DNA from 2 places in the Bacillus sp. 1NLA3E genome. Region 1 is predicted to be linked to the other one. Evidence: riboswitches for the same ligand, from Rfam matches in the RefSeq annotation. Region 1 holds a riboswitch; the other holds the start of a gene.
What was found. Region 1 has a riboswitch for cyclic di-AMP ahead of B1NLA3E_RS15700 (APC family permease). Riboswitches for the same ligand answer to the same signal wherever they lie in the genome.
Positions count from the first base shown of each region.

Region 2: linked by a shared signal. The riboswitch ahead of B1NLA3E_RS10190 (hypothetical protein) and the one ahead of B1NLA3E_RS15700 (APC family permease) in region 1 are both predicted to bind cyclic di-AMP.

Region 1 covers NC_021171.1:3,286,276-3,289,702, forward strand. The annotation lists gene B1NLA3E_RS15700 (APC family permease) at 1-1,580, opposite strand, end outside; cyclic di-AMP (ydaO/yuaA leader) riboswitch at 1,709-1,919, opposite strand; gene lysA (diaminopimelate decarboxylase) at 2,044-3,363, opposite strand.
Region 2 covers NC_021171.1:2,121,142-2,124,568, forward strand. The annotation lists gene B1NLA3E_RS10180 (transaldolase family protein) at 1-549, shown strand, start outside; gene B1NLA3E_RS25890 (hypothetical protein) at 817-969, shown strand; cyclic di-AMP (ydaO/yuaA leader) riboswitch at 1,541-1,679, shown strand; gene B1NLA3E_RS10190 (hypothetical protein) at 1,971-2,519, shown strand; gene B1NLA3E_RS10195 (APC family permease) at 2,577-3,427, shown strand, end outside.

The sequences.
Region 1 (3,427 bases):
ACATCAGGTTGCCAATTTTTCCATTTTTGTTCAAACAACTTTTCATCTTCTCTGTCAAAGGAAACATATACTGCGATGACTTGGTCCGTTAAAGTTTTAGCATAATTAATCGAGTTCTCAACCACTTGGGTAATTCCAGCTACCGGAACAATAATGATATTTCCATTAATCGGAACGGCGGCTTCTCCTGCTTTAAGCCGCAATTGCTCACCAACTGAATCATAATGTTTAGATATCCGATGGAATCCATAAACAATAACCGGTAAAAAGATTAGCACTGACCAAACCTGACCGAATTTTGTGATAAAGAATATCATCATAACGGTGAAACTAATTAAGGCTCCAACCAAATTGATAATAAATTTATAAACCCACCCTTTTGGTTTTTCACGAAACCACTTTATAATCATTCCTGTTTGCGACAACGTAAAGGGAATAAAAACCCCCACTGCATAAAGTGGGATAAGCTGATCTGTTTGTCCTTTAAAAGCAATAATTAAAACAATTGAACCAATTGCTAACGTCAAGATTCCATTTGAATAACCTAAACGGTCTCCTCGGATTGTAAACATTCTCGGAATATATTTATCCTTAGCTAAATTATAGGCAAGTAAAGGGAAGGCTGAGTAACCAGTATTTGCTGCTAAAACAAGAATAAGCGCAGTTGAACCCTGGACAAAATAATACATTCCGTTTCTTCCAAATATTTGCGCAGCTATTTGAGATACGACCGTTTCTTTACCAGATGGTGAAATCCCATAGTAAAAGGCTAAATACGTAATTCCTGTGAATAAAACTGCAAGCAGAGATCCCATTAATATTAACGTTTTCGCAGCATTATTAGGTGCAGGATCTTTAAAGTTAGGAATAGCATTAGAAATGGCTTCTACACCAGTTAAGGCAGAACAACCTGAGGCAAAAGCTCTTAATAATAAAAATAAGGTAATCCCTGCAACAGGTGTCCCAATTTCCGGGTGTAGTTCCGGAGACACATCTCCAGTTACAATATGGTATATTCCCAAACCAATCATAAATACCATAGCAAACACAAACAGGTAAACTGGATAAGCTAAAACTGTGGCAGATTCCGTGACTCCTCTAAGATTTAAAATCGTAATTAAGATAACCAAAATAATTGCAATTAAAACCGTATGTTCGTGTAACCGAGGAAAAGCAGATGTAATCGCATCTGTTCCAGCTGAAACACTAACTGCAACGGTTAAGATGTAATCAACCAATAGAGACCCGCCCGCTACAAGCCCTGCGTTAACCCCAATATTTTCCTTAGAAACGACATATGCTCCTCCACCATGTGGATAGGAAAAAATTATTTGCCGGTACGATAATATAAGTGCAGTTAATAGGAATAATACGCCTACTGCAATAGGCAAGGAGTACCAAAATGCCAGTGTACTCACCGTGACCAACACGAGTAAGATTTGCTCTGTCCCATATGCAACCGAGGACAATGCATCAGAAGAAAGTATAGCTAAAGCTTTTAGCTTGTTAAGTTTTTGCTCACCAAGCTCGGCCGATTTTAATGGCCGACCGATTAAAAACCTTTTAACCGAAGTAAACATGTTTCCACCACCATCATCTTGTTGAAAGTTAGGTTACCCAAAAAGGTAATAAGTTATCTAAACAAAAAAAGTCCACAGAGCATGAAAAATACCCCTGTGGACATATTAACGATGTCGCATCAGTGTCATCTTCCTCTCCCATAACGCTTACGAGGTTAGCTGTCGGATTCGGACCATAGAATAGCCCTACCTCTTAATATGAAAAGCAAAAGCGTCTCCTTCAACCCATTGAGGGCTTGCCGCTACAGCTAGACATAAAAAAAGGATTCACCCCGAGTGAACAACTTTTTGCTCACAATCTGGTTTCCCCGTTCCTTTTGGATTAAGCGAATTAGAAATATGAAACTGTTGATTATCATACTACCCTATCCTGTAATTTGTAAAGCATGGATTTCCAAAACTTTCTTCTACTCTCCTAAAAATTTTTTTAAGCAAAAGAAAAAAGCTGCAAATAAATCACAGCTTAGATTTCTACTTTTGAGTTTAACGGTAAATCAAGTCTCAAAAGGTCTTCAAAGGTTTCTCTTTTTACCACAAGGGTTGCTTCACCATTTTCAACAAAAACTACTGGAGGACGCGGAATTCGATTGTAGTTATTTGCCATTGAATATCCGTAAGCACCCGTGCATGACACTGCTAATATTTCTTGATCTTCTGCTTTAGGCAAAGGAAGATCCCAGATAAGCATGTCACCTGATTCACAGCATTTCCCAGCAATTGACACAGTTTCTTCTATATTAGCTAATGGACGATTGGCCAATACGGCCTCATATTTTGCTTGATAAAGAGCTGGGCGAATATTATCACTCATTCCTCCATCAACAGCTAAATAATTTCTGACATTTGGGACTTCTTTACGCGAACCAACCTTATAAAGGGTCGTTCCTGCATCCCCTACTAAAGATCTTCCTGGTTCAATCCAAATCTCAGGCATGTTCATTTCTAATTGTTTTGCCTGTATCTTTACCTCAGCAATGATTTCCTCTACATAATGGTGCGGTTGCATCGGTTCATCTTCATTTGTATAACGAATTCCGAAACCGCCGCCCAAATTTAATACTTTTGAACTAAAATTAAACTTGTGTTTCCAATCAGCTAACTTTTCAAAAATTTTCTTTGCCGCTAACAAGAAACCTGTTGTTTCAAAAATTTGGGAACCGATATGACAATGAACCCCAAGCAAGTCCAGCCATTCCGATTTAATTGCGATGGTCACTGCCTTTTCAGCTTGGCCGTTTTGCAAATCGAATCCAAATTTTGAATCTTCCTGTCCAGTTAAAATATAATCATGTGTATGCGCTTCAATTCCAGGTGTTACTCGTAACAAAATTTTTGTTTTAATTTTCTTGTCCGCACAAATTTGGTTTAAAAGCTCCAATTCATAGAAATTATCAACCACAATACAGCCAATTTTCGCTTTAATCGCCATATCTAATTCTTCTCTACTTTTATTATTTCCATGAAAGTGGATTTTCTCTACTGGAAATTCAGCATGAAGTGCCGTATATAATTCTCCTCCTGACACGACATCAAGGGATAATCCTTCTTCATTAGCTAATTGAAGCATTGCAATAGTAGAAAAAGCTTTACTGGCATAAGCAACCTGCGCGGGTACCCCTAGTCGATCAAAGGTTTTTTTAAATCCTCGAGCTCGATCCCGAATTAAGGCCACATCATAAACATATAGTGGTGTCCCAAACTGTTCAGCTAAGTCGATTGTATCTAAACCACCAATTTCTAGGTGCCCCTTGTCATTTACTTTTGTTGTTCCATGAAAATACATTCTTTTCCCCTCCGTTAAAGCACTTCAAATATAATAAAATAGACAGTTTCTACGAGAGATACTG
Region 2 (3,427 bases), 1.2 Mb from region 1:
GAAATTAGAGAAGTAATTGGCGGGGGAAAGGAATTATTTGTCCAAGTTGTGGGTGATACCACAGAAGAAATGGTTGATGAGGCCAAATTTATTAACCACCAGTTATTAGGCAAGGTAGTTGTTAAGATTCCAGTAACCAAAGAAGGCATTAAAGCCATAAAATTACTTGCAAAAGACAATATTCCCACACTGGGAACAACGATATATACTTCATTTCAAGCACTGATCGCGTCACTGGCAGGTGCAAAATATGTATCACCATATGTGAACCGAATAGATAATTTAACTGAAAACGGTGTTAAGGTGGTTACGGAAATCGCAGAATTATTTTCGGCCTATCAGTTACCAACTGAAATATTAGCCGCCAGTTTTAAAAATGTTCAACAAGTACATGATGTATGTCTTTCTGGAGCACATACAGTAACGGTTGGACCAGATTTAATCGAGAAATTTATCGCATTCCCATCTACTCTTGATGATGTTTTAGTCTTTAAAGAGCAATGGCAAAAAGTATACGGAACGGATAAGACCAGCCTAATTAATTCTTAATATATTTTTTATTGCCAGCGAGCACCTAAGTTTACTGTTCGGGGAATCCGGACAACGATTGAAGGCTATCTCCGGGCATTCCTTAGCATGCTGATAGGGAGGGCAGTTACATTTGCGATTTAGTACAGTTCACAAACATTAATTCATACTGTCCCTTTGTTTGTGGCTGGAGTGGAAACGATAGAACCAATAGGAAATGGAGAAGGAAAGGTAATACTCATTCATGCTAATTACACCCACTCTTTAGTATTAGCGTTGCTTATTGTAATGATTGCGGGGTGGCTGGCGTGGAGAACGTGGGGGAAGATGAGAGGGATTGTAATCGCCGCGACTGTATTGAGTCATTGGATTCTGGATTTAATCCTACACCGGCCGGAAATGCCCATTTTCCAGGGGATTTTGGAAATCTTCCTTTATTAGGATTTGGTCTTTGGAAATGGCCCATTGCTAGTTTAATTCTGGAGGCAGTTATTATTGGTTTAGGTGCTATTCTATATTTTCGTTCACCCCTTTCAAGAAGCAAAAAAACCTCATCAATTAATAAGAAAGGTCTAAGAATAGCCATTTTGGCGGGGTCTGTGATGGGAGTATTACTGATATTATCATTAATTACTGATAATTTAAAATGAAAAATAAGTATATTAAGTTTTGACATGATAGAATGCAGTTGATGGCTGGTAAGCTGCATTTTAATAAATACACGAAAACTTTTGTACTGCTCCATTATTCATTTGGGGATGAGATGGTTTTACTAATTATAGGATGTTAGCCTTTTATTAACTCTGTTCATTTCAAGTCAAAGAGAAATCTTCTGATTTATTTTTAAAACAAATTAAAAATTTAAGAAAAACAGCAAAATAATGAGATTTAATTAGCATTATTTAAATGAAAGCGTTTTTTACCGTGATTATAGCCAAATTAAGTTGTTTTTGAGCTATTTTGGACTTTTACATTTATTACCCTTGGGAGTAATATCATCCTCATAGCAAATAATCTTATACAGTCTAATCCCGAAAGGGAACGGAGGAACCATTTTTTTGGGGTTAATTCTACAAATTTGTAGAAGGGATGTGAAACTCTTTCGCCATCCTACCCGTCAGCTAACTTCGTCGGCTAAAGCGAAGGAGGTCAAAAGACCACCTGATGAAAGGTGCTTTTTTTGTGCTCTTTTTACAAGAAAAGCCTTCTCATGATTTTGAGGTCTTTTTTTGTTTGCAAAAAATAAAAGGGAGAAAAAGGAAGCTAAAAAATGAACTCTTTGAATATAAAAAAGCCTATGATAAGTGATACATTTTGAAATGTTGGTTTCATTACTGCAGTAATAAAGATTTTAATGATTATTCTAACTTAAGAATACAGATTTTCATGTTTTTTTAATTTCTGGAAATACTGATTATGTAAGGAATAGGGGGGATTAAAAATTGAACCAATCTCTTAGGGCTTTAAAGGAAAAAGTTTTTTTAAAAAATAACGCTGTTCAAACTTATTTTGGGATAGTGAATAAGCAACTGGATATATTTACAATGCGTTATAGGATGTTTGGTGCTGTCTGGAATATACAAAATGGTTTCAGATATATAAACGGTTACTGGTTTAGTGATAATAAGAACGATTTAATTAACTATATTAATTGTGGTCAATGGAAAAACCTTGTAAATCAAGTAGATCAAATTGCTGATGTTTATCAAGTCATTCGAGAGGAACAGGAAAAAGGACTTTGGGAAAAACGAATTAAATTACCTAATAATACAAATTATCAAGAAAATTGGAAAGGGAAAAAAGCAGGGTGGTATATCATAAAATCATGCAAACACTTTCCTTGTTCAATGACATGTATTCAAAAAACAAATAATTCCCTTTGGATTGAGCATATTGGTATTAGTGAATCGGAAAATGATATAAAAAAGTTCATTAATCTTATCAATTTAGAACATAATGTTCATCTCATTTCAGATGAATACTCTACTTAATTCATTGGGGTTTTTTTTATTTATAAAAAAAGAACCTATATTCAGGGGGAAGAATTAATGACATTTAAAAGGATATTATTTGGGCGACCATTAAAATCAGAAGAAGCAGAAGCAGAAAAAATGCCGATTTGGAAGGCATTACCTATTTTATCTTCAGATGCTCTTTCTTCAGTAGCATATGGTACAGAAATGATTCTACTTGAACTTGCAACTGTTGGTGCATTTGCGTTCTCTTTTTCATTACCTATTGCTATTGCAATCATTTTATTAATTACAATTCTTATTATCAGTTATAGACAAGTTATCGATGCGTATCCTCAAGGCGGAGGAGCCTATATGGTCGCAAAAGAAAATTTGGGAATGATTTGGGGGCGTTTAGCAGGTGTTTCATTACTCATTGACTATACATTAACAGTAGCAGTTTCTATATCAGCAGGGGTACTGGCAATTACCTCAGCTTACCCTTCTGCTTTGCCGTATGTAGTCCCTATTGGTCTTGTTTTTATTTGGTTTATGGTTTGGATGAATCTTAGAGGAACATCTGAATCTGGTAATGTTTTTGCTTTACCTACCTATTTGTTTATTATTTGCATGTTAATCTTAGTAGGGAAAGGTTTTTTCGACTGGCTAACGGGAACAGGTCAGGCAACTTCCCATCCTTCTATTCCTACAGAATTACCAGCAAGTTTAACTTGGTTCATTTTGCTAAAAGCATTTTCTTCGGGGTGTTCAGCGGTTACAGGAGTTGAAGCAATCTCTAATGCTGTACCGTACTTTCGGAATCCTTCCCAAAAGAATGCGAAACTAACAATGCTAACATTAGGGGTATTGTTGGCTGTAATATTTGGTGGAGTAACTATGCTTTCACAAGTCTATAATATTCAACCAGACCCGACAGGAGCAAAATC